Regions from separate parts of the Agrobacterium radiobacter genome, predicted to be linked through region 3. Evidence: riboswitches for the same ligand, from Rfam matches in the RefSeq annotation. Region 3 holds a riboswitch; each other region holds the start of a gene.
The links. Region 3 has a riboswitch for thiamine pyrophosphate ahead of MRBLRC7O_RS24460 (multidrug effflux MFS transporter). Riboswitches for the same ligand answer to the same signal wherever they lie in the genome.

Region 1 (7,953 bases), on a different contig from region 3:
GTCGAAGGCCTTCAGTTGATAGTCGGCGCGCTCTTCCGAATGCACCAGATCGCCATTGACCGCCGTTGCCAGCCATTCACCTTCATATTCGAGGCTGGCGAGCAGACCGGCCAGCGTCTCGGCGGCAAGATCAAGCTCGTCGCCATTTACCAGAAGTTTCATGATCCTGTTCCTTTTGAGAAAGAGTTTGGCAGACGATTTCAACCGCCTGACGCGCGATAGCCGGCGAGAGCAGAAAGCCATGCCGGTGTGCGCCGTTGATGAAAATGAGCCGGCCGTCTTGCGTGACTTTCGGCAGATTGTCGGGATAGGCGGGGCGCACGCCCGTGCCGGTCTCGATGATTTCCGCTTCCGCGAAAGCCGGATGCACCGCATAGGCGGCATTCAGGAATTCCACCATCGAACGGACAGAAATGTCGCCGGTATCCTCGGTTTCGATCATCGTCGCGCCCACCATAAAACGGCCGGGCTCGCGCGGCACGATGTAAAGCGGAATACGCGGATGCAGCAGCCGGACGGGACGGGACAAAAAAACTTCCGACGTGGAGAGATAGAGCATCTCTCCCCGCACGCCGCGAAGGTCGGAAATCTCTCCCACCGCAGCGGCGCCGGTGCAATCCACCACCCGGTCGAACGGTCGGTCATCCACCGGGATGCCCATATGGAACCGCACACCCATGGTGCAAAGCCGCTCATGCAGCGATTTCAGTGCAAGGCGCGGATCGAGATGCCCCTCGTCCGGAAAATAAAGCCCGGAGCGAAACCGCCCGGCAAGATCAGGCTCCAGAGCGGCGATCTCTCCCTCGTCCACCCAGCGATAGCCGCCGGTCCGCGATGCGAAACGCGAAAGCTCCGCTTTGTCGCGGGCGGGCGCGACAACCAGCGTGCCATGTCGGGCCACAAGGCCGGGGGTTGCCTCATCCCACCAGTCGAGCGCCGCCTGACCCAGCGTCAGAACGGCCTCTTCCGCATTTTCACGCTCACACCAGGGCGCCAGCATGCCGCCCGCATACCAGGATGCGCCGCGAAAGGGTCCGGCATTGCGCTCGCAAACCTCGACGGTAACGCCGTTCCGCGCCAGTTCGAAGGCCGCCGTCAAACCGGCGACCCCCGTTCCCTTGACCAGAACGCGCATGCTATTCGGCATCCGCAGGCGTCGCGAGCGGCATATAAAGCTCCCCGCCTTCCTTGAAGCGCGCGGCCATGGCCTCCAGCCCCTCCTTCTGCGCCTCGGCGCGGATATCGTGGGAAATCCGCATCGAGCAGAATTTCGGCCCGCACATGGAGCAGAAATGCGCGACCTTGTGCGCCTCCTTCGGCAGCGTCTCGTCATGGAAGGACCGGGCCGTATCCGGATCGAGCGACAGGTTGAACTGGTCTTCCCAGCGGAACTCGAACCTTGCGCGCGACAGCGCATCGTCCCGCACCTGTGCGGCCGGATGGCCCTTGGCGAGATCGGCCGCGTGCGCGGCGATCTTATAAGTGATGACGCCCACCTTCACGTCGTTACGATCAGGCAGGCCGAGATGTTCCTTGGGCGTGACGTAGCAGAGCATGGCCGTGCCGAACCAGCCGATCATCGCAGCACCGATGCCCGAAGTGATATGGTCGTAACCGGGCGCAATATCGGTGGTGAGAGGTCCAAGCGTATAGAAGGGCGCCTCGCCGCAGGTCTTCAGCTGCTTGTCCATATTCTCCTTGATCTTGTGCATCGGCACATGGCCGGGGCCTTCGATCATCACCTGGCAATCCTTAGCCCAGGCGATCTGCGTCAGCTCGCCAAGCGTTTCCAGTTCCGCGAACTGCGCCGCGTCATTGGCGTCGGCAATCGAGCCGGGTCTAAGACCATCGCCCAGCGAGAAGGAAACGTCATAGGCGCGGCAGATGTCGCAAATCTCGTCGAAATGCTCGTAGAGGAAACTTTCCTTGTGGTGATGCAGACACCACTTCGCCATGATCGACCCGCCGCGCGACACGATGCCGGTGACGCGACTGACGGTGAGCGGGATGTAGTGCAGCCGGACGCCGGCATGGATGGTGAAATAGTCCACGCCCTGTTCCGCCTGTTCGATCAGCGTATCGCGGAACACCTCCCAGTTGAGATCCTCGGCAATGCCGTTGACCTTCTCCAGCGCCTGATAAAGCGGCACCGTGCCGATCGGTACCGGCGAATTGCGGATGATCCATTCGCGGATATTGTGGATGTTGCGCCCTGTCGAAAGGTCCATGACGGTATCGGCGCCCCAGCGGATCGCCCAGACCATCTTCTCCACCTCTTCCGCCATGGAGGAGGTGACGGCGGAATTGCCGATATTGGCGTTGATCTTCACCAGAAAATTGCGGCCGATGATCATCGGTTCAAGTTCCGGATGGTTGATGTTGGCGGGAATGATGGCGCGGCCCGACGCCACTTCCTGACGGACGAATTCCGCCGTGACGTAATCAGGGATATGCGCGCCGAAACTCTCGCCGTCACGCGCGAGCTTCTCCTTCGCTGCCTCGCGCCCGAGATTTTCGCGAATGGCGATGAATTCCATTTCCGGCGTGATGATACCTGCCCGCGCATAGGCAAGCTGGGTCACGGCTTTACCTGCCGTGGCTCTGAGCGGCTGGTGGCGCACGGAAAATTCGGGCGTCAGCCGTTCGCCGGTGGCAAAGCCGTTATCCTCCGGCTTGAGGTGCCGGCCATCATAAGCCTCGACATCGCCCCGCGCTACAACCCACTCGTGACGCAGACGCGGCAGACCCTTTTCAATCAGAACGGGATGGGTAGGGTCGGTATAGGGACCGGAGGAATCATAGACCGTCACCGGCGGTTCGCCCGCCGTCGGATGGACGGCGATCTCGCGCATCGGTACGCGGATATGCGGATGTAAAATGCCTGATTTGTGGATTTTCGTGGAGGCGGCATGCGGCCCGGTGGTGACGGAAAGCGGGATATTCTTGGCAGCGATATTCATCTTGAGGCTCCAAAGCTTAACAGTGGAGACCCAGTTCGAGCCGGAATGATGGAAAATACCGAAGTGCCGAAACACGGCGTCATGCGCCCGTCCGACATCAGGTCTTTGCACCGTCCCTACGCCAGTATGAACTGGATCAGGTTCAACGGGTCACTGCGCATGAAAGCAGAATCTCAGCCCCTTGACGGGACACCCCTGGTGAATGACCCCAGCAAAAAACACCATCAGGCATTTGTCAAGGCCGACGATCCATGCTTGGCAAAGGTGCGGGAATGGCGCATGCTGCCGTTAGTTGTAATTAACCTAACGGTTTAGGCGAATATTATCGTTTGCAACGTAACGATAAGCACAAACCATCCTGATGTGAAATTTATGGGAGATACGTCGGAATGAATGCGACTATACGTGAAATACTGGCCAAATTCGGCCAGCTTCCAACCCCCGTCGATACGATTGCAGATGAAGCCGATCTTTACGCGGCGGGGCTTTCTTCCTTCGCATCGGTGCAATTGATGCTCGGCATCGAAGAAGCATTCGATATCGAATTCCCGGACAATCTGCTGAACCGCAAGTCGTTTGCCAGCATCAAGGCCATTGAAGACACCGTTAAGCTCATTCTGGATGGTAAAGAGGCAGCCTGATGAACGTCACCGTAGCGCCGCAGGATGAAACGCTGTCCGCGCGCGCGGGCCGTGTCGCAGCAATTGCCGCCAAACACGCAGATGAGGTGGATGTTACCGGCCGCTTTCCGCAGGAAGCCGTTGATACACTCAGGCAGGAACGCCTGCTCGGCATTCAGGTCCCCGCTTCGCTCGGTGGCGAAGGTACTTCCCTGCAGGAAATCGCCGATATCTGCGCCCGGCTCGGCCAGGCCTGTTCCGCAACCGCGATGATTTTCGCCATGCACCACATCAAGCTGTCCAGCCTTGTGGAACATGGCGAGGCGAGCGCATGGCATGCGGGCTTCATGAGCCGCGTCGCGGCGGAACAGCTGCTGCTCGGCTCAGCCACCACCGAAGGCGGCATCGGCGGCAATCTGCGCAACTCCATCTGCGCAATCGAGGTCGAAGGCGATTTCTGCCGGCTGGAAAAGGACGCCACCGTCATTTCCTATGGCAGCAATGCCGATGCGATCCTCATCACCTCGCGCACCCATAAGGATGCCGCGCCCGCCGATCAGGTGATGACCGTATTCCTGAAAAACCAGTACACGCTCGAAAAAACCCATGTCTGGGATACGCTCGGCATGCGCGGTACCTGTTCGGATGGTTTCCTGTTTCGCGGCGAAGCGCCGGCGGCACAGATCTTCCCGAAGCCTTTCGCGGAAATCGCAGCGCAATCCATGCTTGCAAGCTCGCATCTTCTCTGGAGCGCCGTCTGGTATGGCATCGCGTCGGATGCCGTGCTGCGCGCGCAGTCTTTCGTCAGAGCCGCAGCGCGCAAGTCGCCCGGCACGGCTCCTCCCGGCGCGATCCGCCTTGCGGAGGTTTCCACCAAGCTGCAGGTGGTGAAATCCAACATCATCGCCGGCATCAAGGCTTACGAGGATACCAAGAGCGACCCGGAAAAACTGATGTCGATGGCCTTTGCCGTCGCCATGAACAATGTGAAGATCTGCTCTTCGGAAACCATTCTTGAAATCATTGACCACGCCATGCTGGTCTGCGGCATCATGGGCTACAAGAACGGCACGCCCTACAGCCTCGGCCGGCACCTTCGCGACGCGCATTCTGCCCGTCTGATGATTTCCAACGACCGCATTCTCGGCAATTCCGCCAATCTCCTGCTGGTTCACAAGCAGGACACCAGCCTCTTGGGATAAGACCATGGACATGCAAACATCGTTTCTCGATCGACTGTTCGAAGAAGGCCTGCTGATTGAAACGGGTGTGGACGGTCTTTATGGACGCAGCGGCCAGTTCGAGGACGTGATTGCCGCATTCGAGCGGCTGATCGACCGCACGGGCGGCGCTGATGGCGCCGAAGCGATCCGTTTTCCGCCCGGCATCAACCGCGCCTACTTCGAAAAGAGCGGTTACATGAAGAGCTTCCCGCAGCTCGCCGGCACCGTCCACTCCTTCTGCGGCTGCGAACTCGACCATGTCAGCCTGCTGAAAACCATGGATGAGGGCGGTGACTGGACCAAGGACCAGAAAGCGACAGACATCGTGCTGACGCCGGCGGCCTGCTACCCGCTTTATCCGACGATTGCCAAGCGCGGCGCGCTACCTGCCGGCGGCGGTCTCTATGACATCCAGTCCTATTGCTTCCGCCATGAACCCTCCAAGGATCCGGCCCGCCAGCAGCTTTTCCGCATGCGCGAATATGTTTGCATGGGTACCGAGTCCGACGTCACCGAATTCCGCCAGACCTGGATGGATCGCGGCGTCGAGATGATGAAAGCAGTCGGGCTCGACGTCACCATCGATGTCGCCAACGATCCGTTCTTCGGCCGTGCCGGCAAGATGCTGGCCAACAACCAGCGCGACCAGAACCTGAAATTCGAACTGCTGATCCCGGTCACATCGACGACCAGCCCGACGGCCTGCATGAGCTTCAACTATCACCAGGATGCCTTCGGCCAGAAATGGGGTCTTAACCTCGACAATGGCGATGTCGCCCATACCGCCTGCGTTGGTTTCGGCCTTGAGCGCATCGCGCTCGCGCTGTTTGCGCATCATGGCCTCGACGTGAAGAAATGGCCTGCGAAGGTCGTGGAAACGCTCTGGGGCTGATCATTCATGCGGCAGATTTTTCCCGGTCTCGACCCCCAAAATTATGTGCAGCATCCGCTCCATTCCTCCGAGAGAATGTGGCCGGAAACGAATTGCTACATCGATTTGTGGATCGAGGTGCTGGCCTCGAAAGGCTTATCCCCGGAAGCCATGTTCGGTTTCACCCTGACACAGGATTTCGAAGGCGACCAGTTCACCTTCTTCAAGGTGCCGCTGGAAGATCTCGAAGCACTTTATGGCGTTCGCGCCACCGAACTTGCGATCTTCGACAGGGTGGAAAACCATATCGAGGCGCAGCTGGAACGCGGCCGCATCTGCCTGATCGAGATGGACAGCTTCTATATGCCCGATACCCATGGGGTGGGCTACCAGAAAGAACACGGCAAGACCACCATCGCCATCAACCGGCTCGACCTCGCGAAACGTGAACTCGACTATTTCCACAATGCCGGCTTCTTCCATCTTGCAGGCGAAGATTTTGACGGCCTGTTCCAGCATCATCTGGCGGAAACCGATCCGCCCTTCCTGCCCTATACGGAGTTTGCGAAATTCGCTGACGGCAATCCTTCGCCGACGCATATTCGCAAGACCGCCGAACGGCTCTTGAAGTTTCATTTTTCGCGCCGACCCTCCGCCAACCCGGTCAGGGCTTTCGCAAGCGTCTTTCCGGCACAGGTGGAAAAGGTTGCCGACAGGCCATTCGGTTTTTTCCACAAATATGCCTTCAACACGCTGCGTCAGCTCGGCGCCAACTTCGAGCTTTTGGCAAGCCATCTCGAGTGGCTGGACAGGAATGAATTCGCTGAAGCGAGGGATCACGCGCTGCGCATATCCGAAGTCGCCAAGACGGTACAGTTCCAGCTTGCCCGCGCCGTCACCCGGCGCAAGTTCGATGCGCTCGCGTCAGTACTCGATCCGGCGGCGGATGCATGGGATGACGTGATGGAAGCGCTTGCGGCCAAACTGTCTGATGCCAGCGAGGCAGCGTGAGGACCTATCTTCCGGGTGAAAGCGAGGAATTGCTGAGCGAAGGCTGGACGCTGACGCTGACGCCCGCCGATGCCTGCGAAACACCCTCCGATATTCCCGCATCGCTTGAAAGCCTTCACGTCTCCGTGCCCGGAACCGTGGCGCAGGCTCTGGAATCGGCCGAAAAGTTCGACCGCCTTGCTCCAGCGCCCCTCAATGACAGGGATGCCTGGTATCGGCTGACGATGATTTCCGATACGCGCGAACGCGCCACACTGCGCTTCGATGGTCTCTCCACCATTGCCGAAATCTTCTTCAACGGTGAGCTGATCGCCGCAAGCCAGAGCATGTTCGAAAGGCTGGAAGTGCCTGTCGAACTAACGGGCGCAGACGAACTTTCGATCTGCTTCCGGGCGCTTGCGCCGAGACTTGAAAAAACCGGGCCCCGCGCCCGCTGGCGGCCGCAAATGATGAATACGCAGGGCTTGCGGCTGATCCGCACCACTGCACTGGGTTACATGCCCGGATGGTGCCCGGAAATCCACGCCGCCGGCCCCTGGCGACCCATCAGCCTGATAAGGCAGGACGGAGTGCTCTGCACGCTCCGGTCTTCGCTGGACGGAGACGGAACGGGAACGGTCAGCATCGTGCTGCAAAGCAACCGCCCGATAAAATCGGCAAGGCTTGGCTGTGCCGGTTACAGCGCCGATCTTTCTCCGGACGAGGGCGGCAAGCTTTCCGGCGAATTGCGCATATCCGATGTCGAACAATGGTGGCCGCATACCCATGGCAGGCCGGCTCTGCATGAGGTCGTTCTCGAGCTGGACGGCACGCAACATCACCTTGGGCGCACGGGCTTCCGGCAAGTCGAGATCGATCACGGCGAAGACGGCAACGGTTTCGGCCTCAAGGTGAACGGTCAGCAGGTATTCTGCCGCGGCGCGGTATGGACGACGGCCGATATTGTGCGCCTGCCGGGAACGCGGCCGGACTATGAACCATGGCTTAGAAAAGCCGCTGAAGCGGGCATGAACATGATCCGCATCGGCGGCACCATGGCCTATGAGACGCCGGAATTCTTCGCGCTTTGCGACGAGCTTGGCATCATGGTCTGGCAGGATGCCATGCTCGCCAATTTCGATTACCCGGCAAAGGACGAGAGCCTGCGCCAGCATATCGTGACGGAAATCTCGCAGTTCCTGGAAGCGATCGCGCTTTCTCCATCGCTTGCCGTTTTCTGCGGCGGCAGTGAAATGTACCAGCAGGGAGCTATGCTCGGCCTGCCAGAG
Region 2 (7,953 bases), on a different contig from region 3:
CTTGACGGTTTCCGGCAACAGGCCGGCAACCCAGCCGCTGGTCAGATAATTGGCAAGGCTTGTCTGTTTCGGATCGGCGACGCCGTCGAAACGGATGGCCATATCGCCCGGCCCCGTCGCCAGAACGGCCTCAACCTTGTTGTCGATGACGAAACCTTCCGGCACATCGAAACGAATGCCGAGCGTTCCGTGCAGGAATGTCTGGCCCCGGACATACCCTTCCTGCGGGCTGTCGCCATAAAGCAGGCCGTCTATGCCGTCCAGAAACCACTCGCGACCACGATCCCCGACCTGGCCGTCCTGGCCGAAGGCGCGGGCATGACGGCGCGCAAGCTCGATACGCTGCGGCGTGTTGGGGTGGCTGGAAAGGAAGTCGAGGCTCTGGTCGTTTTCGGGATCGGCCGAGGAAAACCGCGCATAGGCCGCCATGGAATCCAGAAAACGCGGCGAGGCAAAGGGGTCATAACCGGCCTCGCCCAGCATCCGCACGCCGATCACGTCCGCCTGCAATTCCTGCTGACGCGAAAAGGCCGCGAGCCGCAGCTTGCCGCGCGCAAGCGCCTGCTTGCCGGCGAGATCGCTCGACAGAACCTCGGCAACCACGCGGCTGGCAATCACCTCCGCCTCTTCCCGGCGCTGGCGTTCAATGCCATGGTTGGCGGTGACATGGCCCATCTCATGCGAAAGCACGGCAGCCACTTCCGAAGCATCGTTGGCAAGCGCCAGAAGCCCACGCGTCACGTAAAGATATCCGCCCGGCAGCGCAAAGGCATTGATGGCCGGCGAGTTCAGGATGGTGATGCGGTAGGACTGTTGCGGATTTTCCGAAACCGCCGTCAGCGCGCCGGCGATGCGGGCGACGAGCCTTTCCGTCTTGGCGTCACGATATTCGCCGCCATAACTCGCCACGATGCGCGGATGCTCGCGCGCACCCATCTGGGCGCGAGGATCATTCTTCTGCACTTCTTCCACGGTCTGCGGATTATCCGAGGGACGCAAGGTGGACTGGTAGGCCGGGCTGAAGAGAGACTGGCACGACGACAGGAACACCGCAGACGCTGTCAGCACGGAACAGGCGGCAACCATCCTGCCCGAACGGCGAAGGCCTGAACGGGAGAAGAGCCTCCACTGTGCAGTCATGCTATTTCTCATTCTCTATGCCTGCCCCTAACGTTCCTGATCATCCGTTAATTGCAGACCAGAATAACAGATTCGCCCCAACGGGCGATGAATGCCAAAACGGTAAAAACGATCCATCAAGTCCGGAATATTCCTGAAGAACGCAATAATTCCCATCTTTTCTCGGGCAACAACTTGAAACTGGCAAGTGCAAATTAGCGCCATTGAAGTCATCTAAAGCGATTGCCAGCGGCACGCGTCGAAAATAAGGCGATCACCCGTTCAGAAAACTGTCGACCGCCTTCACATTTTGTGTGGCGAAGAAATCTGCGGTCGAACCGGTATAGACAACACGGCCGCGTTCAAGAAACACCACCCGCTGCGCCAGCTTCTTTATGTCTTCGGGATGGTGGGTGACAATAATCACCGTGTTTTTTGTTTCGGCGTGCAAGTCGAGAAGCAGGGAGGTCATGCCCGCCCGCAATCCCGGATCGAGTGCCGCGAAAGGTTCGTCGAGCAACATGACAGGTTTTTTCCTGACCAGCGCGCGCGCCAGCGCCGCCCTCTGTCTTTCTCCACCGGAAAGCGTGCCCGGCAAGCGTTTGTCGAAACCCGCAAGACCGACACGGACGAGGGCCATCTCAATCTCTTGCCGGTCTTCCACCCGCAATTTCAGCCCGGGGCTGACACCGAGAGCGACATTGGTGAAGATATCGAGATGGGCGAAAAGATTATTATCCTGAAAGATTGATGAGACCGGTCTTTCCGAAGGATCAAGCGCGGTCATGTCCTGCCCGCCGATCATCACGCGCCCGGAATCCGGTTCCTCGAAACCGGCGACGAGATTGAGAAGCGTGGATTTTCCCGAGCCGGATGCCCCGACAACGGCGGTTATCTGCCCCTTAGGGAACGAACAATCAAGTTCGAAATCCTGTGTTCCAAGCCGTAGCCTGACCTTGTCCAGTTCAACGGCAAAATCATCGCCTGTCATATGCTCGCCCTTGCTGATTGGGACTGCCGTGAAACGCCGCCTGCGGCAAGCAGCAGGCAGACGATGCCGAGAAGGAAGGCATAACCGGCGGCATCATTGGTGCGGTAGCTGCCCATATTGCTATAGACCAGCCACGGCAGGGTGACGAAATTTTCCGAGCCGAACAGGGCAACCGCGCCTAAATCGCCGAGCGACAGGGCCATGGCGAATGAAAACGCCATAGCCAGCGACCGCCACAGAACCGGCAGATCGGCAAACCGCAGCCGCGTGAGGCCCTGAAGCCCGAGACTGGCGGAAAGCCGGCCGGTGCGTGAAAAATGACTGGTGAAGGCCGGCTCCAGCACCCGCATGGCAAGCGGCAAAGCCATCAACATATTGATAAGCGCCACGAGAACGGGAGCATAGAAGCTGACATCACCGAAAACCCGCAATAACAGGAACCACCCGCTTCCCAACACGACAGGCGGCACCAAGAGCACCAACGAAGACCCCGCCCCAAGCATGGCGGAGAGCAAGCGCAGAGGCTGCCCCACCTGCCGTCTGGAGCCTACCGCCTGGCGCGCGCCGATGATCGCCATGCAGCAGAGCACGACAAGGGCTGCGGAAAGCGCGGCGATTGCAAGGCTGGTCGCCGCCGCGCGCAGAAAAATCGGCGCAGACAGAAGACGCGGCAGATCGGCACTCAAACCCGAGACAGCTATGGCGACAAGCGGCAGGCCGATCAGCAGAATAGCGAAGACAATGGCCGCCCCATCCCACAAACGGGCGCCGACGCCCTTGCCGTCGAAACGGCGAAGGGAACGACCAAGCGAAGGGATTTCCGCTTCGGGCGACGGCAAAAAGGCGAGAAGGCCGAGCAGAATTGCGGTGAGGGCAATCTGCAAAACCGAAAGCGCAATCGCCCGCTGCGGATCGAAATCGAACCGCAGCGCCTGATAGATCGCCACCTCCAGTGTCGTGGCTGCCGGCCCGCCGCCTAAAAGAAGCACGAGCGTGAAGCTGGTGGCGCACAACATGAAGATAAGCCCGGCAATGCCGGGAACGAGACGCGCGACCGCCGGCCATTCGATAAAACGGAAAACCGAGACCGGCCCCATGCCGAGGCTTGCCGCCATGCGCCAATATTCGCCTGGAATACGTTCAAGCCCGGCCAGCATCAGCCGGACCGAAAGCGGCAGATTGAAAAACACATGGGCGATAAGGATGCCGGAAAGGCCGTAAATGCTGAAAGGTTCATCCGCACCGGCAAAAACGAGGGCCGTATTCAAAACACCCTGCCTGCCCCAGATGGTGATGATGCCGAAGGCGCCAACGATGACAGGCAGACCCATCGGCACCGCCATCAGCCTGATGATCCAGATCCTTCCCGGAAACTCGCGTCGCCGGGAAAGCGCCAGCGCCACCGGCAGGCCAAGAACAATGGAAAGAAGGGGGGAAAGCGTTGCCTGATAAAGCGTGAAACGCAGGATGCGCAGCGTATAGGCATCCATGATACCGGCAGCAGACGCGCCCGCATCAAAAGACAGGAGGGCCGCAACGGCGAGCGCCATGAATAGGAAAACGGCGGCAAAAGCCGCCGTTCCGAAAATGATCGATCGCCGATAATCGCGACGCAGCATCATGTGCGGGCGTGCCTCTTCCTCAATTCATGCTCATGGCCGCGAGCCATTCATCGATCCACGCCTTGCGGTTCTTCGCCACCTCTTCCGGATCCATCAGGAAAGTCTTCTGCGGCACCACGAGTTTGGAAAAAGCCTCCGGCAAGGGATTGGACGTTGCCGCAACCGGCATCATCCAATTGTTTTCCGGAATGGCATCCTGAAAACCTGATGTCAGCGTGAAAGCGAGGAACTGCTTTGCCAGCTCCTTGTGCGGCGCGTTTTTGAGAAGGCCGGACACTTCGATCTGGATATAATGCCCTTCGGAAAAAGCCGCGGCCTGATAACGATCCGTTTTTTCGGCGACCATATGATAGGCGGGCGAGGTGGTGTAGGAGAGCACCATCGGCACCTCCCCCTTGGTGAAAAGGCCGTAGGATTCCGACCAGCCCGGCGTGACGGTGAGAATGCGCTTCCTGAGCTTTGCCCATGCTTCCGGGGCCTTGTCACCGTAGACCGATTTTACCCACAACAGCAGGCCGAGCCCCGGCGTGGAGGTGCGCGGGTCCTGAATGGCGATCTTCTGCGAGGGGTCGCCTTCCACCAGCTCTTTCAGGCTCGCCGGTGGGTTCTTCACCGTCTGCGTGTCATAGATGACGGCAAAATGCCCGTAGTCGTAAGGCACGAAAACATCGTCCCTGTAACCGCCCGGCACCTTGGCGGCCGACGCATCGACGCCGCTGACATCAAAAAGACCGGTCTGTTTCGCCTCGGCAACAAGATTGGTGTCGAGACCAACGACCACATCCGCCCTGGACCCTGCGCCTTCAAGCTTCAGACGGTTAAGAAGCGCCACACCATCCGCAACACCGACGAAATTGACCGTGCAACCGCAGACCTTCTCGAAAGCTTCTTTTACCTTGGGACCGGGACCCCATTCGGAAACGAAGCTCTCATAGGTATAGACTGTCAATTCTTGCTTGTCATGCGCGGCGGCAAGACCGGGCAGGAACAGCGAAGCGGCAACAAGGGAATTCAGGAAAAGACGACGGCGCACGGGTATCTCCTCAAAACAAAAAGGGAAATAGCCGCCTGCCTTGAAGCCGTCTAATCCCTCCGCCGGTATGAACCGGATCAGGTTCTTCGGGTTGGCAAGCCTCTCAGCCTTTTGCACGCAAGCGCAAAAGACACCCCGTTAGATCAAGATGATGGTGTAGTCCCGTCGTCACTGCTTGGCAAGATGGCCGCCGTCAGCCCTGCTCCGTCATATGCACCAGCTCCCAGACGTGCCCGTCGGGATCCTGAAAGCTGCCGGCATACATGAAGCCGTGATCCTGCACGGGTTTCCAATCACTGCCACCGGAGGCAAGCGCCGTTGCGATCATCCGGTCGATTTCGTCGCGGCTTCCCGCCGTGAGACACGTCAGAACCTCGGTGGTGCGCGTCGCATCGGCGATGTCGCCGTTGATGAAATCGCGGAAACGCCCTTCCTGAAGAAGCATCACGAAGATGTTTTCTTCCACGATCATGCAGAGCGTGCGGTCGTCAGAATATTCCGGATTGAAGCTGAAACCGAGAGCCGTGAAGAAGCTTCTTGATTTCTCGATATTCTTGACCGGCAGATTGACGAAAATCATGCGCATTTTCACAACTCCTCCAAACGAACCGGCATAGAACGGCAATTCCGCTTTTCTGTCAAAGACCGAAGGAGGGGGCGATCAAACGAGGGGCCTGCGGCCTTCAGCCTTCCAGTTCCTCGCGCAGCATCTCCAGCTCCAGCCATTCTTCTTCCATGGTCTCGAGCTTTTCACGCAGCTTCGTCATTTCCTTCGCCAGCGTGTTGAAAGTGGCCGGATCCTTGGTGAAGAGATTAGGATCAGCCATGCGCTCCTCGCGCTTGGCGATTTCGCCTTGCGCCTTTTCCATCTCCTTCGGAAGATTTTCGAGCGCGAATTTCTGCTTGAAGGAAAGCTTGCCCTTGGCCTTTGAAGGATCCTGCGACGCGGAGGCCGAAGGTGCGGCCTTCGCTTTTTCCTGCTTCTCAGCCTTGCGTTTTTCTTCCGCAGCACCCTTGCGCTGCGCCATCATGTCCGAATAGCCACCGGCATATTCGATCCATCGTCCATCCGGCTGGTCCGGATTGACCGGGGCGATGGTGGAGGTGACGGTGCGGTCAAGGAAATCGCGGTCGTGGCTGACGAGAATGACCGTGCCGGAAAATCCAGCGACGATTTCCTGCAAAAGATCGAGCGTTTCGATATCGAGATCGTTGGTCGGCTCATCGAGGATCAGAAGATTGGTCGGCCGCGCCAGGATGCGTGCCAGAATAAGGCGCGCGCGCTCGCCGCCGGAAAGGTTGCGGATCGGCGTACGGGCCTGTTCCGGCTGGAACAGGAAATCCTTCATATAGCCCGTCACATGCTTCAATTCGCCGTTGACCAGCAGGTTTTCGCCGCGACCATCGGTCAGATAATGCGCGAGCGTATCGTTGGGATTGAGATCCTCACGTTTCTGGTCGAGCGTCGCGATCTCCAGATTGGTGCCGAGCTTCACCATGCCGCTATCGGGCTCAAGCTGGCCGGTGAGCATCTTCAGAAGCGTGGTTTTACCGGCGCCATTGGGGCCGACGAAGCCGATGCAATCCCCGCGATGGACACGCAGCGAAAACGGCGCGACGATCACGCGCTCGCCGTAGGCCTTGGTGATGGCCTCGGCCTCGATGACCAGCTTGCCGGATTCGCGCCCTTCGGTGACGGTCGCCTGCACCGTGCCCTGCGGCCCCTTATGGCCGCGATATTCCGCGCGCATGGCCTGAAGCTCACCGACGCGGCGCATGTTGCGCTTGCGTCTCGCGGTCACGCCATAACGCATCCAGTGTTCTTCGCGTTCGATGGCCTTGCCGAGCTTGTGCTGCTCCAGCTCTTCCTCTTCCAGCACCTTGTCGCGCCATTCCTCGAAATGGGCAAAGCCGCGATTAAGACGGCGGGACTGGCCACGATCGAGCCAGACGGTCGAAGTCGAGACTTTTTCGAGAAAACGGCGGTCGTGCGAAATCAGCACCAGCGCGCTGCGCCTCTGCTGCAAATCGCTCTCAAGCCATTCGATGGTCGGCAGATCCAGATGGTTGGTGGGTTCGTCGAGCATCAGGATATCAGGTTCCGGCGCCATCACGCGGGCAAGGGCCGCACGTCGCGCCTCACCGCCGGAAAGGCTTGCCGGATGTTCCTGCCCCGTGAGGCCGAGATGCTCAAGAAGATAGGTGACGCGATAGGGATCGTCGCCGGGTCCGAGCCCAGCCTCGGCATAGGCCTGCACGGTGTCGTAACCGTTGAAATCCGGCGCCTGTTCCAGATAACGGATGGTCGCGGACGGATGCCGGAAAACCTCACCCGACTGCGCTTCAACGAGACCCGCAGCGATCTTCATCAGCGTCGACTTGCCCGAACCGTTGCGCCCGACAAGGCAGATGCGATCGCCCGGCTCTACCTGGAGATTGGCGCCATCGAGCAGCGGGGTCACGCCGAAGGTCAGCTTGATGTCATCGAGTTTCAAAATTGGGGGTGCCAAGGTGTCAGGCTCCGGTCAGATCATAAGGGCGGGCGAGCACGATGGCTTTTCCGCTTTTCAGCGAGAAATGCACGGGGCCGCCATTCGCGACATTGGAAATAGTGCGGGAGGAGCCGAAAGCAAGCGCGAAATCCTTCAGCGGATAACGCACATTGCCGATATCAAGCCCCGCAAGGGCGGTAAATCCGGCAACAGAAAACAGCGAAGCGGGCGGCAGATCGACATCCAGCAAACCGGGAAGCAGCGGCCGGGCCTCTTCTTCACCTGACGTCAGCGTAACGTCGATACCACGTTCGGCCAGCGCCACCGCGTAAAGAAGGTGCTGCAGCGCATGGTCGCTTCTCTCGCCTCCAAGCGCACCGACAAGCACCAGCGAATGCGCTCCACGGGAGAGAGCTTCCGATACCGCGATCTCGCCATCCGTCACCGCCTTTGCGGCCGGGTACGGCTGCCGCGCCACATCTGGCCAGGCGTCCAGCAACTCTTTGCTGGCGGAATCGAAATCCCCGACCCACAGCTCCGGCGCAAGGCCAAGCGGCCGGGCATGGCGCATGCCGCCATCGGCCGCAATCACACGGCTATCCGCGACCGCCTCTTTCAGACGATCGGTCACCGTGACATCGCCGCCAAGCAGAATGGTGAAACGCTCTTTATCCATGCCCTGCCTTACCGCACCTC
Region 3 (7,953 bases):
TATGACATTGAACTACAGTCCGAGGACGGCGCTGATGCAAATGTCGAGAGGCTGCTCGTCGCTTGGAGAAAAAGCGATCGCTCGTCAAATTTCGCGAGGCCCGAAGTCCCCTTAGGCCGGCTGCCGTTGTGACGTAGATGCGCCAACACCGGACATTGCGGCTGCCGCAAAACTCCCTATTCTGCGACGTTGCAAAAGTTAGGAAAACAAGTGCGGCTTTAATTGGGAGATTTGCGACAAACGCGATCGCCCAAGTACCATGTACTTCCTGCAAAGACGTCGTAGGTCTCCCAGGCCCTACGTCACATATGAAAGGAGAGCCAAATCAAAACCGATTGGAGTCTGATCGGGTAAATGATCGGCGCGGCGTTTGATGCTTATGAACGGATGGAGGTGGCCGGCTAGGCGAGTCTTCTGGAGAGGGGAATGCGTGGCGAAAGGCGATGCAGAACCTGCGGCCAAGATGCGGTAAGGCCCGCGTCGCTAGGCTATCGACTTGGCGTCATCGACCACGGCTTATATTCCCGTCCTTAGCGGGTCCGGGAACAATATCGTGTGGGGTTATGTGCTATGGCGGATCGGAGAACTCGGCTATGAACGCTGGGTTGGGCGTGAATAACCTCCGCTAACGAAACAATCGAAGGGTTGGTCTGGCGAAGCGCCGTCGATCTTTAATGCGGCCGGAATCGCAAATATTATCTGGACGTTCGTTGTCTTCGGCCCAAGTCTTTTAAAATTTCAAGATGGAACCGGGCCTGTCCGGATCGCTTGCACAAGGTGTTTGAAAATGCGCTTCATAATTCATGGTGTGGGTGCCATCGGCGGCACGATTGCGGTCTCGCTTGCTTCGGCAAGTCAGAAGGTCATCGGGATCGCGCGCGGCGAGCAGCTAAAGGCGATCAAAGCGAAGGGGCTGACATTGCGGACTCCCAGGGGAACCGAGACCTGTCACTTCGAATGCGTGGAATCGCCGAGCGCGATCGCGCTTCTTCCTGACGATGTGGTGCTGGTCTGTACGAAGACCCAACACATGGGTGCAGTGATCGAGCAACTCGCGGCGGCTGGCCTTCAGGACCAGTCGATCTTCTGCTTCCAGAACGGTGTCGAGAACGAACGCACCGCTTTGCGGCGTTTTGCCAATGTACATGGCGTGAGCGTCATACTGCCGGCGGACTATGTCACGCCCGGCGAGATCCTCGCCTTCGGATCACCTCACTCCGGCTATTTCTATCTTGGCCGGTATCCGCAAGGTTTCGACAGTGTCGATGAAGCCGTCGCGCAGGCGCTCACGGCGTCAGGCCTGCCAGCCTTTGTGGTTCCGGACGTGATGAAGAACAAATATGGAAAGCTGCTCTTAAACCTTCACAACATCGTCGAGGCCGCATGCGCCGACCAAGGCGATATCGCGCCAATCGTCGACCTTCTCCGCGAAGAGGCAGAGGTGGTTTTCGCCGCTTCGGGCGTGCAATGGCAGAGCGTCGGTGAAACCGATCCCAACCGTGGAAGGCTTATGAAGATGGCATCGATCGCAGGTTTCAGCCGTGCGGGGAGCTCCTCCATGCAAAGCCTTGCCCGCTCCACGGGATCTATCGAGACCGATTATCTCAACGGTGAAGTCGTTCTACTGGGGCGGCTGCATGGTGTCCCCACACCTGCCAATACCTGGTTCTGCGAACTCGCTGCCCGCATGGTACGAGAAAAACTGCGGCCCGGAACGATTCCGCTGGACGAGGTCAAGCGGGCGCTGTCTCTCGCTTAGAGTATCGGGTTTGATCAACATCTGTGTGCAGCCGGTGGTCGCAGGCTCCCAATAACAGAAGGTGCAAGAGCGGCTTCATTATGTGATCGAACGGACCTGTTCCGCCGGCTGCTCCTAACGCAAGATGCGTCGCAAATATCCTAACATATCAACCAAATCCTCCAGCCCTGAAAAGTAAAGGGAATTTTCGTCGCGAAACTCGCTCTCAAAAGTCGAAGTTTCGCGACAGACATTTGCGACAGATTTAAGCTGCGAGTGACATGCCCTCGGCCTTACGCTCCACGAGCGCCCAAATGTGGCGAACGGATCGAAGATCGAGGCCACGCGGCGGCCTATCACGTCAGTCTGGATTTCGTCTCGGATCACAGCTCCGGCTGAAAGGGCGCGCTGCATTACACCTTCAATGTTGCCAACCTTGAGCTGGAAAATCGTGCTGACCGCCCCTGGTTCTTTCGGAAAGAAAGGGCCACCGTAGGATGGAGACTTTTCGCGATTGGGATTAGAGCCGGCGACCCACACAGGCAGGTTCCCGAACCGCATTTCGACAGCGGCCAGAGCGCCATCGATGTCATTAGTGTTCTCTTCCTGCGCACCAAAGGCGGCGGCATAGAAATTAGCGGCCTCTCTCTCCCGCCCATGTTCAACAAACAAAGAAAGTTCGACGATGATATCTGCGGACATCTTGGCTCCCCGCGCAATCTGAATCACCTCTCCACCATACCGCAAACTTTGCCGAACCACTGGCATCGGACGAGAGGCCGCCAAATTCAGGATTCACAACCATTTCGCCGGGGGCAGATGATCAGTTTGGGCCGTCGGCAGTCCTTCCCTTCGCGCCAGAAGCGGTCACGGATGCCTAAGCAATCGGACCTCGCCGCGATCAGGTTCGCTGCGACAGATTTCAAACCCAAACCCCATGTGCATCCTTCAAAGTTTAGGCTAGTCTCATCAGTACCGAGGGGTGCCCTGTCAAAGGGCTGAGATACTGTTGGGCGAACGCAGCGCAGTGACCCTTTGAACCTGATCCGGATCATGCCGGCGAAGGGACGGGTCAGACGCCTCTCTCTTTTGCCGGCCTCGTAAAAGGGGCCGCAATGACATTACATAGCCAACTTGCACGACTGAGCGCACAACGTCCGCCTAAGCTTGTTACGTTGACCCTTCTATGCGCCCTTTCGGTGCTACCATTGAACATCTTCCTGCCGTCGATGGCGCACATCGCAAGAGATTTCCAAACCGATTATGCTCTCGTGAGCCTGTCTCTGGCGGGCTACGCAGCTGTCGCCGTGATTCTGGAACTGATCATGGGGCCGATGTCCGATCGGTTCGGGCGTCGGCCGATCGTCCTCCTCAGCCTCGTATTCTTCACGGTCGGATCCATCGGTTGTGCTATTGCATCCAATATCTGGGCTTTTCTTGCCTTCCGTTCGCTTCAGGCGGCGATCACCTCCTGCTATCCGACTTCGATGGCGATTATCAGGGACACCGCTGGCAAGGAGCAGACAGCAAGCCGCATCGGCTATGCCGCGATGATCTGGGCGCTGGCACCGATGATTGGCCCGGCGCTTGGCGGTTTGGCGGATGAGGCCTTGGGCTGGCGGGCTATTTTCTGGGGCCTCGCCTTCGCGGGTACCGTAATGTTGACCTTGTGTTGGTTCCAACTCGGTGAGACGAACAGAACCCGCTCTGGCTCCATAGCGCAGCAGTTTCGCGCGTACCCAGAGCTCTTTCGCGCATTGCGCTTTTGGGCCTATGCACTGTGCATGGGGTTTTCCGTCGGCACGGTCTACGCATTTCTCGCCGGGGCTCCTTTTGTCGCTACGATATTCAACGTCTCGTCGGCTGCGCTTGGTCTCTTCATCGGCAGCATTACAGCTGGCTTTGTTTTTGGCAGCTTCTTCTCTGGACGTTATGCCGGCCGATATCGACTCACGACCATGATGATCATTGGGCGGATCATTGCTTGCGGCGCTCCGGTGATTTGCCTGACCCTGCTTTTCAATGACGTAAGGAATGTGATCGCGTTGCTGGGCCCTTGCATTTTGGTTGGCGTTGGCAATGGCTTGACCATGCCAAGTGCCAACGCCGGTGCTCTCTCCGTACGACCTAACCTTGCTGGCAGTGCAGCCGGACTGGCCGGCGCGATTACGCTTGCAGGTGGAGCCACCCTGTCCTCAATCACGGGCGCCGTGCTGACGGAAGGCAACGCGCCCTTCGCGCTGTTCTCCATCATGCTTCTGTCTACCGCCCTCGCGCTGTTGGCTTCGGTCCTCGCTGCGCTCGCCGAGAAGCGCAGCTCGATCGTAACGACATGACTGCAACCAATCTTGCCAGGAGTGATGAATGGTGGATCAGACGCCTATTTTAGCAGCCAGCGGCGTAATTCTAGATGGGCAGAAGCGCATCCTTTTGGTTCAGCGGGCCAACCCGCCAGATAAGGGATGCTGGACCCTGCCCGGCGGGCGCGTCGATCCGGGGGAAACATTGGAGCTGGCCGTGATCCGTGAAGTCTTCGAGGAAACAGGACTGGTGATCAGGATCGTCAATGAGCTGGGAAAACTGCATGTCCCGGACGGCAAAGGGGGCATCTATGAAATTCACGACTTCCTGGCCGAAAAAATCTCTGGCGAAGCGTCCGCCGGGGACGATGCCGCAGCCATTGGCTGGTTCAGGAATGACGAGCTTTCCAAGCTTCCGCTGACGCCAGACTTGTTGCACTATTTGAATCTGTACGGCGTCTATCCATAGTCACCCGAAGCCACACTTTTGCGGCGGCCAGTGAACGGTTTGGGCCGGCGTCGTCATGGCGCAGAAGCGCCCAAAGGAGACATTGCAGTTGCTGCAAAACTCCCTATTCTGCGACGTCGCAAAAGTCAGGAAAACAAGTGTCGCTTTAGTTGGAGTTTTCGCGACCTACCGGAGGTAAGTTATATGGAACATTTACCAGAGATAGGGTTCGCGTTCGGTGCCTTCGCGCTTGGAATGTTCAGCCCCGGTCCGAATATTCTCTCTGTCGTCGGCACGTCTATGGCTGTAAGCCGCAAAGCGGGCATTGCACTGGCACTCGGTATTTCGGCAGGATCGTTCCTCTGGGCCTCTATGACCGCGATCGGGCTGACGGCATTGATTGCAGCCTATGCTTCAGTGCTGACGGTCATCAAGATCGTCGGCGGTCTCTATCTGCTCTGGCTGGCCTTCAAATCCTTTCGCTCGGCTGCTTCGACAAGACCGATTATGGACCCTGCCGGATTGGCGGCAGGCAGCCTGCGCACATACTTTCTGCGTGGCCTGACAGTCCAGATGACCAACCCGAAGGCGGCGTTGACGTGGATCGCAATCATGTCGCTCGGTCTCGCGCATTCCGCGCCAGCCTCAACCGCGCTCGTCATCGTATTCGGAACCACGATCCTCTCGGTTGTCGGTCATATTGCCTATGCCGTCGCCTTCTCTACCAAGCGCATCGTTACGGCCTATGATTGCGCTCGCAGGTGGATCGACGCGGGATTAGGGATGTTCTTCACCTTCGCAGGCATCAAGTTGCTTACAAGCCGAACCTGAACTGTTTCCCAAAAAACCTGAGTTCGGCGGCCAATTTTTGCGACTGCGAATGACCGGTTTGGGCCGACTGCGGTCTTCCGACAGGAGACGCTCTGCTGCAAGAACGGTTGCCGTCGGCTTTTCCGTCATCCCCGTTGCTCGGTTTCCTGCAATTTTTCGCTGAGTGTGTGTTGAACCTTACATCCTGCGCTCGGTACTCTTAAGTGAGCTGGAGAGCCCGGAAACGCGATTGGCCTCACGCTGCCGCAAGACATGCCGGGATTCGGCCAGTATCTCGCGATACCTTTGAATCTTGGTTGCTTTCATCCTGAATAAGTCGTCGACCGATACCGTTGTCTGCTGCACCGGAAAAGCCACTTCGTTTTCCAGAAGGTCAAGCAAAAGGTTTCGCATCACTGCGTTTTCTTCTCGAAGTTTGGTGAGCTCAAAGGCCTTCCCACTCGACTCAAATTTCCGTGCGATAGCTTTGTCGATATCGTGTTCGACAAGCAGAATCTTGGCGGCATAGTACCGGCAAGCAAAGAATGCTGTGACGAGCGCGCATAACGCGATGACAATGTAGATCATTTCGACCTCCAGGTTATCCTGAAAGTCGATATTCGGAAGCCGGATTTCAATACGCGATTCACTCGGCAAACCAAAATGGCTCCTCTTTGATGAGGAACCGGGGCCGTAAACGTATCAAGTTCATCGTGATTGAAACGGTGGCTGTCAGACGCTTCGATCTTAAATATTTTGGCGTCTTGTTACCTTAACAGGTACTTCGCCTTCCTCACGGGGTATGCGAGAGGCTCACCATTTTCCAAGATGAAACCCATACGGTACATGCATCTGCGCATCTCGGGAGAGCCATAGGTGCCTCCATAAATACCGACGGGGTGGTATGATGGGTAAGATTCAAAACTGCATCTGTCGAGCGCTGACCGATAGGCGATCTCACGTACGTAGTTACCCGTCACCGGAATGGTACCGTAAAGATGCAATTGAGTACGTGCTTCCGCGACTGCTGCCGTGAAGGTAACGCCCAGAATCACGCTTAGAGCCAGCTTGACTTTCATGACACGCCTCCAAATGAACAATTATTACGAGCAACGGAGATTTCGACCCGTTTGTTCCCTCGCTCAGACGCGTTGGCGCAATTGTGCTCTCGTCGCCCCCACGGTTGGAGTACATGCCACTTTCTTTTCCTCTTTGGACCAACTCGGGAGTGACTTCAGCTTTGCGCCTTCGTACCGGCTATTCAGATCAGTCCCGCCATCTCCTGAAATAAGACGTAAGCAAAAAGTCGTGGCGTCGTTCCTGTCAGGAACAGTCTAGCAAAATTTGGCAACACTACATTGTTGCCGATTCTCTACATTCCCAACGAGCGCCAAGCAAAAACCCCGCCGGGGATGGCGGGGCCGATCACGCCGTTTAGATGCAGGATTTAAGCGATAGCGAGTGCTTTCTCGATATCCTGCACAGAATGGCCAGTCAGATCTTTATCCAGTTCTCCAATAAGAACGTCCGACAACGACTTATGGTAGCCCTTGCGCATCTCACCCAGTGTGCGCGGTGCCGCGATAATCACCAGACTTTTGATCTTGCCCTCAAGCACCTGCTTGTTCAGCATATCCGTAACACCTGCACCAAACCCGTCTTCGTCTTGCTGACTATCGTCGGGACTAGCCGAGCTACTGGAATGTCGGGCGCCGGAAGAGATCTTCGAGCTGTCGATCGCCGGATCGGGCAACGCTGTCAGATTGACAGTCGCCGCATCTCCGTCGTTCCGAAAAAGGCTAAGCTTTTCGCCATCGGCAACGGCAACGACCGTGTTCTGCGGAAGGTTCATGTTGATCTCCTTGGTGAGCAGCTCGAGCCCAGATGACCGACCCTGCTTGTTTCTGTCAGAAAATAACCCCGCTACAGACCATCCGTTCCGCAGTCGGCCCGACAAAAATCCAGCATTGGCGTATCGCCTTGATCAGTCATCCCAGCCAAATGCTTGATGGCCTGCCTCGCGCCATCGCTGTGGCAGAGAGTCAGTCGAGGCTGCTGTACCAAGTGCAGACCCCTGGAACGAACTCGGCAGTATGCATCGGCAGCGAAAATCTTCCGCGACAATGCTGGTGAGCGGTACGGCATAGACATGCCGTCCCTTTAATCTAAAACGGCGTCCACATTAATACTGTATAAAACATACTTGGTAAAATTAGGCATTTCCGGTCGCCGCGGCACCACCAAGCGCGGCAAAAACCTGCGGGGAAAACTCAAACTGTCGAGCCGTTCCTCGTCCCATCGAGTTTCTTCCCAGCGTTTCCGTAAGGATGCCCCGTCGGACCAAGAGTTCAATGGTTTCGATCACCCCACCACGCGTCATTCCGGTAATATCAATTACATTTGAGAGTGTTAATTTCTGATGCGCCTGGTGCATCAGATAGAGAATATTCATCATGCCGATCTGCTTGATGCGCGACTGCGCCGATTCACCATCGATCGGCTTCTCCAGGATTTCACGCACCGCAAATACGGACAAGGCCTGACTCTGCCATCTTTCACTTAAATTGCTTGCCATCGTTTTAACTATCTATTATTTGCATAGTCAAATAATTGAGACGAGTCGCCGTTCAGTTGAGGCGGACATTTAGGAAGACGGA
Region 4 (7,953 bases), on a different contig from region 3:
AGGGCAACAGGCCGCGCGACAATCTGCAGATCGATCAGGATGAAACGGTTCTTGCCCATTTCGCCCGTATGACATCCATCTATGTCGCGCTCGCCCCCTATCTGAAGTCGCTCTCCGCCGAGGCTGCAGAGTCGGGCCTGCCGGTGCAACGCCCCCTCTTCCTGCATTATGAGGATGACCGGCAGACCTACGCCATTCAGGACTGCTACCTCTACGGGGCGGACATGCTTGTCGCACCGGTCTGGAAAGCCGGAGAAACGCAACGTTCGCTCTATCTTCCGGGCGACGGCGAATGGGTGCATCTTTGGAGCGACATGCATTATCGCGGCGGGCGAGACATTACCGTCGAAGCGCCGCTCGGCGAGCCGGCGATATTCTACCGTGCCGATAGCAGCCAGCGGCAGCTGTTTGAAAAACTTCGCACCATCGGCTGAACGATAGCGGGTTCGTTCTCCATCACCCCGTCAGGCGGGGTGATGTGATGGCCTTTTTAAAGAGGGCGGTCATCGCGTCGCTGATGCCCTGCGACGGGCTGACTTCGAAGAACAGTCCCGGAGAAGCACATTGCTGCATGCGTGCGCCGATTTCCGGCTGAAAGGGCGCGATCCAGCTATTGTACCAGTCATTGGTCGGCAGCGGCAGATAGGTGGTGTAGAGCACGGCGATCCGGAAGCCCTTTTCCTTCAGCTTCGTGCAATATTTGATATCGATCGGCTCCTGACAGCGGCCGCTGGTCGTCTTTTTGGTGCAGCTGGATGGCTTGTAGCTATCGCCGACACCGTCTGAAACGAAGAAGATAATCTTCTCGGGGCTGGCCGAACTCGCCCCGGTGCCAGAATTGCCGATCTTGTCGCCGATCTGAGTGAGTGCCCGGTCGAAATCCGTCTGCTGGTCGTTGTTAAATCCCTGCTTTGGGATCGACATCAGGTCGACTTCACCGGCTTTCTTCTTCGCGGTCGCCAGATCCGACGTCAAGGGAACGACCTCGAGCAGCTTCGTATCTTCGGCTTTCTCTCCGAAAGTGTAGACCGCCATGCGATATTGATTGCTGCTTTTGCGGTTGGACTTCGCCGTGTCCATAAGGCTCGCCGTGGCCTTTGCGACCACATTGATGCGCGTCGTCACTCCGAGGCTTTTGGCCTTGTAATAATAGCTGTTCTTGTCCACCACCCCGTTTGTCACGATGTGACAGGCGAAAGCGCATTTGTCGCTCGTATTCGCAACCATGGTGGCGACATCGGCCGGCGTGGCGCCAACGCCCATCGAAGGAGTGTTGTCCAGAAGCACATAGAAGTCGCTGAATGTTTCCGTCTCGTATTTGGCGGTCGCCTTGCCCGAAACAGTGATGAGATCCTCTCCGAGGACCCGTGAAAGCGTCGTGCCGATGGATGCCTTGAAGCTGACCGACGATTCGATGGCGTTACCGCGCTTGATCACCGACACGTCGAGAGACAGGAGCTTGTAGTCGGGATTGGCCCTCTCATTGCTTTCGAAGAATGCGGAAGCCTCATCGCCGCCAAGCGTAATGACGCCGTCACTCGACATTTCCTTTGCCTTGTGAACGCTCGCCGACGTATCGGCAACCACCGCGAGGGCCGCGGCATCCGCCGCCATCTGCAGGTCTGATTTGACGGCCATGCCGTGCGTCACATCAAGGGCCACGCCGGCGGCGCCAATCAGCGGCACCATCAACAAGGCGCTGAGAATGCCGAAATTTCCCGATTTATCCTGCCAGAAGCTCTTCAAATTCGCCCCCAATCATCTTTCCCGGGGTCAAGTTAGTCGTACAATATTGAAAGGCAGTTTCAAGAGATAACTAATTTTCGATAAATCTAATTTCCTCAATAACTAATACGCAGATGGATACGGGTACCCGCGATCGCGCCTGACGACGGATCGGCGGCGGGACGTTGACATTTATGAAACTTGACTTACAAAACAAACTCTTCCGAGGGGAGCACCAGACGGTGCTGAGATGGCGTTGAGCCGGACCCTTGAACCTGATCCGGGTCATGCCGGCGTAGGAACGGAACTGTCGCGCCCAAGGGGCGCTACCCTTTCTCTTCTCCGCTTTGCCCTGATCTCCGTGATTGTCACATCTGGAGACGAATGATGATGCTGAAACGTTCCGCCCTTCGCACATGGTGCGTCTGCGTCTGAGGTCCGGCCCATGCGTGCCATCCATGCGCTGAACGGTGTCGGTCTTCTGCTGGTTTTCTGGCAGGCGGGAACGTGGCTGTTTTCGCCACCCCGCTATATCCTGCCATCGCCCGCCGATGTTGCCGGCGCTTTTCTGCGCCAGCCCGGCTTCCTGTTCGGACAGGCTCTGGTGACGCTCAGCGAAATGGCGCTCGGGCTTGCGGCGGGAATCACCGCCGGCATTCTCGTCGCCTTCACCATTGCCGCCATTCCGCGCCTCGGCCGCCTCGTCTGGCCCATGGTTCTGGTGTTGCAGGCCTTTCCGGTGTTCGTGCTCGCCCCCATTCTCGTCCTCTGGTTCGGTTTCGGCATGGCCTCGAAAGTAGTCATGACGGCGATCATCATCTTCTTTCCGGTCGCGTCCTCCTTCACTGACGGCCTCAACCGCACGGAGCGCGCCATCCTCGACGCCGCTTCGCTGACAAAGGCGAGCCACTGGCAGGTCCTCACCCGGTTGCGTGTGCCGCTGGCGCTCCCGTCGCTGATCTCGGGCTTGAGAGTGGCGGCGCCGCTAGCCCCGCTGGGCGCCGTCATCGGCGAATGGGTGGGCGCATCCGCAGGGCTCGGATTTGTGATGATCCAGTCCAATGCCCGGATGCAGACCGACACCATGTTCGCCGCCATGGCCGTTCTCGCGGTCATGGCGGTGCTGCTGCGGCTTATCGTCGATCTCTCGACAGCACATCTCGCCCCCTGGGCCAAAGAAACAGAACACACCACTCCTTTCAGATATTTGCGGAGACTTTCGGCACCATGAAACGAACTCTTCTTTCCTTCGTCGTCGCGGCTGCAAGCGTGCTTGCGCCCATGCAATCCCAGGCGGCCGACAAGCTCACCGTTTTGCTCGAATGGTTCGTGAATCCGGATCACGCGCCGATGGTGATTGCAAAAGAACGCGGCCTGTTTGCCGATGCCGGGCTGGAGGTGGAACTGGTTCCGCCCGCAGACCCCTCCGCCGTGCCGCGTCTCGTCTCGGCAAAACAGGCCGATATCGGCGTGCATTACCAGCCGAACCTCTATCTCGACCACGACGCCGGCCTGCCACTCGTGCGTTTCGGCACGCTGGTCGAAACGCCCCTCAATACCGTCACCGTTCTCGCCGATGGGCCGATCAAGAGCATGAAGGATCTGAAGGGCAAAAAGGTCGGCTTTTCCGTATCCGGCTTCGAAGATGCCATGCTGAAGCGCATGCTGGAAAAGGACGGGCTGACGAAGGATGATGTCGAACTCATCAACGTCAATTTTTCGCTCTCGCCGTCGCTGATCGCCGGCAAGGTGGATGCCACGCTTGGCGGTTTCCGCAATTTCGAGCTGACGCAGATGAAGCTCGAGGGACATGAGGGCCGCTCCTTCTTTCCCGAGGAACATGGCGTTCCGGCCTATGACGAGCTGATCTTCGTCACCCATCGCGATCTCGTAAAAGACAGCCGCCTGCCGCGTTTCCTCTCCGCCGTGGAACAGGCCGCGATCTTCATCACCAACCACCCACAGGAAGCCTGGCAGCTTTTCATCAAGGCCTATCCAAACCTTGACGACGCGCTGAATAAGCAGGCCTTCTTCGACACGCTGCCGCGTTTCGCCAAGCGCCCGGCCGCACTCGACCGCACCCGCTATGCCCGTTTTGGCGCCTTCATGCAGGAGATGCAGCTGATCAAGCAGGCGCCGGCGGCGGACGACATCGCCGTGGAGCTGCAGCAGCCATGACGACGACTTATCCAACAGCGGCAAAGGCCGCCGAAATTCTGGAGCGCGTGCGGCAGACGCGCCCGCGCGTGCATTGCCTGATGAACACCGTGGTGCAGAAATTCACCGCAGATGGCATCACCGTCGTCGGCGGAATTCCTTCCATGACCACCTCGCTCGAGGAAATCGAGAGCTTCGTGGCCAAGGCGGATGCACTGACCGTTAATCTCGGCACACTGGATGCCGAACGGCGCGGGGTCATCCGGCTGGCGATAGAGATCGCCAATGCCTCCGGCAAGCCGTGGATCGTCGACCCCGTGCATTGCGATTATTCACCGTCGCGACTGGAGTTCGCGCGCGAACTCATCGCACTTTCCCCGACGATCGTGCGCGGCAATCACGCCGAAATGAGCCTGATCGGCGATGTGCCTGATGTGGTGAGAATCGAGACCGGGCCTGTGGATCACCTCAGCGACACGACCCGCAGCGTCAGGATCGTCAACGGCCATCCGTGGATGGCGAAGGTGACTGGCACGGGTTGCCTCTCGGGCGGCGTCATCGCCACCTTCATGGCGGTGGAAAAAGATGCGCTGACGGCGGCGGCCTCCGCCCTTGCCGTGACAGGCGTTTCCGCCGAACTCGCCGCCAGACGCGCCGGAGGCCCCGGCACATTTGAACCGGCGTTTCTGGATGCGCTTTCCGAAATTTCCGGTGAGGACATCATCAATCACGCGAGGATCGAGCATGAACAAGGTTGATTACCGCCTCAACGCGCTGGTCGACGCAAGCCTTAGCGATGTCGCACCGCTGCCGGAGCTTGCTCTCGCCGCCGCACTCAACGGCGCGACCATTCTGCAATATCGCGACAAGCACGGCTCTACGCGGGAAATGATCGAAAACGCCCGCGCCATTCATGAGGCCATCGCCGGCACCGGCGTGCCGCTTGTCATCAACGACCGTGTGGATGTGGCGCTCGCTTCTGGCGCGGACGGGGTGCATCTCGGCGCCGACGACATGGATGCAAAGACCGCAAGGCGCATTCTCGGTGAAAAGGCGATCATCGGCCTTACCGTCAAGAACCGTGCCGATGCCGAACGGGCAGCTTCCATGCCCGTCGACTATGCCTGCATTGGCGGCGTGTTCGAAACCGTTTCCAAGGTCAATCCGGACAAGCCCGTTGGCATCGACGGTTTTGCGACGCTACGCGCCCTTTTGAGGGAATGGCGACCTGATATGCCGGTGGGCGCCATCGCCGGCATCGATCTTGCGCGTGTACCGTCCGTCATCAAGGCGGGTGCGGATGGTGTCGCGGTCATTTCCGCCATTTTTCGTGCGGCCGATATTGCCAGTGCGGCCAAGGACTTCCGCTCCGCAATTGACGCCACGCTGAAAGCGAGACAACCATGACATCAATTGCATTGACCATTGCCGGCTCCGACAGCGGCGGCGGCGCGGGCATCCAGGCTGATATCAAGACCTTTTCAGCGCTTGGCGCCTATGCGGCCAGCGTCATCACCGCCATCACCGCCCAGAACACCAGAGGCGTGACCGCGGTGGAGGATATTTCCGTCGCCACCATCGTCGCACAGATGGAGGCGGTATTCTCCGATCTTGCCGTCAATGCGGTGAAAATCGGCATGGTATCGCGGATCGAAACCATCGCCGCCATCGCCGAACGGCTTCGGCAGCAATCACAGCCTGTGGTGCTGGATCCGGTCATGGTGGCGACGTCAGGCGACCGTTTGCTGCATGAAGATGCCATCGAGACATTGCGGCGCGAGCTTTTGCCGCTCGCCGCCATCGTCACGCCGAACCTGCCGGAAGCGGCGTTGCTGACCGGCACGCCGATGGCCACCACGGAGAAGGAGATTACCCGTCAGGCTGAGGCGATCCTGAAAGCGGGTGCAAAAGCCGTGCTCATCAAGGGCGGCCATGGTGAGGGGCCGCAGAGTACGGATTATCTGTTTGCGGACGGCGCCATGCAGGCGCTTTCCGTGGCACGGGTGGAGACGAAGAATGACCACGGGACGGGGTGCACGCTGGCGGCGGCGATCACGGCTTATCTTGCCAGGGGTTGTGAGTTGCGGGAAGCGGTGGGGCTTGCGAAGGAGTATCTGAGCGGGGCGCTCGATGCCGGGCGGGGGCTTGCCGTTGGACATGGGCGGGGGCCGGTGCATCATTTTTATCGGTGGTGGAGTTAGTGCAGAGTGCGGGGCTTATCCCCCTCTGTCCTGCCGGACATCTCCCCCTCAAGGGGGGAGATCGACAAGTGGCTGACCCACGACATTCAGTGACGCCACTTTATTGATAGTAGACGATTGCGAGGGAACAAGCGGTGGCTCCATCCGATCTCCCCCCTTGAGGGGGAGATGTCCGGCAGGACAGAGGGGGGTAAGCCCTACACTCCACGCTACCTCGCCTTCGGCGTCGCCAGCACATTCCGGATCGCAAAACTCGAATGAATACGCGAAACCCCCGGCAGTTTCGACAGAATTTCCTTGTGAATGCGCTCGAAATCCCCCGCGCTTTCCGCCTCGCAGCGCAGAAAATAATCCGAGCCGCCCGTCATCAGATAACATTCGCGGATTTCCGGATATCGCCGCACCGCGTTTTCGAAACGGTTGAGAAAATCCTCTGTTTGCCGATCCAGCGTGATCTGCACGATGACCGAAATCACCTCGCCGCCGGCAAGACCGCTGGTCAGTGCCGTGTACCCGCGAATAATCCCTTCCCGCTCGAGAATATCGACCCGGCGAAGGCAGGCGGATGCCGAAAGTCCGACCTCTGCGGCAAGCTTGGCATTACTGATGCGGGCATTGAGCCGAAGCAGGCGGATGATATGGCGGTCGGTCGCATCGAGTGACGACATAGAAGATTCCAATTAGCAAAAGAAAATTGCGTGATTGCGAATTCTATCGCATTTCCTTCGAACAATCGCCAAGAAATTCGATAATCGTTGCAATACCCTCATGGGATAAAAATGAGGGTGAGCGACATGGATATGCAGATCAGCCGCCAGCAGGCAGCCGGTGGTGCAAGCGGTCATCTGACCATCGACCTCGGCGCATTGCGCGACAATTATCTGACCCTCGCGGCGATGGCGCCAGCATCGCAGACGGCGGCCGTCATCAAGGCCGATGCCTATGGCCTGGGTGCGGATATCGTCTCGCAGACCCTGTTCGAGGCCGGTTGCCGCAATTTCTTCGTCGCCCATATCGATGAAGCGCTGGCGCTCAGGCTCCGACTTTCGGCAGAAGTGCGGATTTTCGTCCTCAATGGTCTTCAGCCTGGCAATGAGACCTCCTGCGCGGCCATGGCCATTACCCCGGTTCTGAACTCACTGGAGCAGATCGCTCAATGGTCGGCTCACGCCAAGAAGCTTGGCAAAAGACTTGCCGCCGCCGTGCAGATCGATACCGGCATGTGCCGTCTGGGCCTTTCCCCCGAAGAGCTTGAAGTCCTCGCCTCACAGCCGCAATTGCTTGATGGTATCGACATCGCCTTCGTCATGAGCCACCTCGCCTGCGCCGACGAACCGAACCATGCCTCCAATGCCGCTCAGCTTTCGGTGATGCGCAAAGCTGCCATTGCTTTCCCTGATGTACCGGTCTGTTTTTCCAACTCCGGCGGCATTTTTCTGGGCAATGATTACCACAATCATCTCCTGCGCCCCGGCATCGCGCTTTATGGAGGCGCGCCCTCTGTTGCCCGCCCCAACCCGATGAAGCCGGTCGTTCGTCTTGACCTCGCCGTCATCCAGACCCGCACTGTTCCAGCCGGTTCGCTGGTCGGTTACGGCGGATCTTTCGAGGCAGCCGGTCCGACGCGGCTTGCGACAATCGCGGCCGGTTACGCTGATGGCCTGCCGCGTTCGCTCAGCAATCGCGGCGCGGCGTGGTATAACGGCGTGCGCCTGCCGATTGCGGGCCGCGTTTCGATGGACAGCATTATTCTCGACATATCCGCCCTGCCCGAAGACGCATTGACGCAAGGCAGTCTCGTGCAGATGATCGGGCCAGACCAGACGCTGGAAGACATCGCCGACGATGCGGGCACGATCGCCTATGAGAT

Region 1: linked by a shared signal. The riboswitch ahead of thiC (phosphomethylpyrimidine synthase ThiC) and the one ahead of MRBLRC7O_RS24460 (multidrug effflux MFS transporter) in region 3 are both predicted to bind thiamine pyrophosphate.
Region 2: linked by a shared signal. The riboswitch ahead of thiB (thiamine ABC transporter substrate binding subunit) and the one ahead of MRBLRC7O_RS24460 (multidrug effflux MFS transporter) in region 3 are both predicted to bind thiamine pyrophosphate.
Region 4: linked by a shared signal. The riboswitch ahead of MRBLRC7O_RS15755 (ABC transporter permease) and the one ahead of MRBLRC7O_RS24460 (multidrug effflux MFS transporter) in region 3 are both predicted to bind thiamine pyrophosphate.

Annotation. Positions count from the first base shown of each region.
Region 1 covers NZ_JBEGHX010000001.1:2,222,259-2,230,211, forward strand. Annotated here, with positions in the region: gene thiS (sulfur carrier protein ThiS) at 1-162, opposite strand, end outside; gene thiO (glycine oxidase ThiO) at 131-1,135, opposite strand; gene thiC (phosphomethylpyrimidine synthase ThiC) at 1,137-2,960, opposite strand; TPP riboswitch at 3,056-3,167, opposite strand; gene MRBLRC7O_RS11115 (acyl carrier protein) at 3,350-3,601, shown strand; gene MRBLRC7O_RS11120 (acyl-CoA dehydrogenase family protein) at 3,601-4,782, shown strand; gene MRBLRC7O_RS11125 (amino acid--[acyl-carrier-protein] ligase) at 4,787-5,695, shown strand; gene MRBLRC7O_RS11130 (DUF1839 family protein) at 5,702-6,685, shown strand; gene MRBLRC7O_RS11135 (beta-mannosidase) at 6,682-7,953, shown strand, end outside.
Region 2 covers NZ_JBEGHX010000001.1:2,380,417-2,388,369, forward strand. Annotated here, with positions in the region: gene MRBLRC7O_RS11815 (M48 family metalloprotease) at 1-1,140, opposite strand, end outside; gene MRBLRC7O_RS11820 (thiamine ABC transporter ATP-binding protein) at 1,394-2,110, opposite strand; gene thiP (thiamine/thiamine pyrophosphate ABC transporter permease ThiP) at 2,107-3,732, opposite strand; gene thiB (thiamine ABC transporter substrate binding subunit) at 3,752-4,765, opposite strand; TPP riboswitch at 4,803-4,913, opposite strand; gene MRBLRC7O_RS11835 (VOC family protein) at 4,959-5,351, opposite strand; gene MRBLRC7O_RS11840 (ABC-F family ATP-binding cassette domain-containing protein) at 5,449-7,275, opposite strand; gene MRBLRC7O_RS11845 (thiamine diphosphokinase) at 7,280-7,933, opposite strand.
Region 3 covers NZ_JBEGHX010000003.1:181,181-189,133, reverse strand. Annotated here, with positions in the region: gene MRBLRC7O_RS24475 (chloramphenicol phosphotransferase CPT family protein) at 1-132, shown strand, start outside; gene MRBLRC7O_RS24470 (ketopantoate reductase family protein) at 788-1,759, shown strand; gene MRBLRC7O_RS24465 (VOC family protein) at 1,874-2,440, opposite strand; TPP riboswitch at 2,707-2,823, shown strand; gene MRBLRC7O_RS24460 (multidrug effflux MFS transporter) at 2,854-4,074, shown strand; gene MRBLRC7O_RS24455 (NUDIX hydrolase) at 4,103-4,507, shown strand; gene MRBLRC7O_RS24450 (LysE family translocator) at 4,691-5,317, shown strand; gene MRBLRC7O_RS24445 (hypothetical protein) at 5,495-5,884, opposite strand; gene MRBLRC7O_RS24440 (hypothetical protein) at 6,064-6,375, opposite strand; gene MRBLRC7O_RS24435 (host attachment family protein) at 6,744-7,148, opposite strand; gene MRBLRC7O_RS24430 (transcriptional regulator) at 7,509-7,871, opposite strand.
Region 4 covers NZ_JBEGHX010000002.1:388,738-396,690, forward strand. Annotated here, with positions in the region: gene MRBLRC7O_RS15745 (alpha-glucosidase) at 1-434, shown strand, start outside; gene MRBLRC7O_RS15750 (TadE/TadG family type IV pilus assembly protein) at 457-1,746, opposite strand; TPP riboswitch at 1,942-2,044, shown strand; gene MRBLRC7O_RS15755 (ABC transporter permease) at 2,171-2,956, shown strand; gene MRBLRC7O_RS15760 (ABC transporter substrate-binding protein) at 2,953-3,903, shown strand; gene MRBLRC7O_RS15765 (hydroxyethylthiazole kinase) at 3,900-4,640, shown strand; gene thiE (thiamine phosphate synthase) at 4,627-5,289, shown strand; gene thiD (bifunctional hydroxymethylpyrimidine kinase/phosphomethylpyrimidine kinase) at 5,286-6,083, shown strand; gene MRBLRC7O_RS15780 (Lrp/AsnC family transcriptional regulator) at 6,293-6,751, opposite strand; gene alr (alanine racemase) at 6,878-7,953, shown strand, end outside.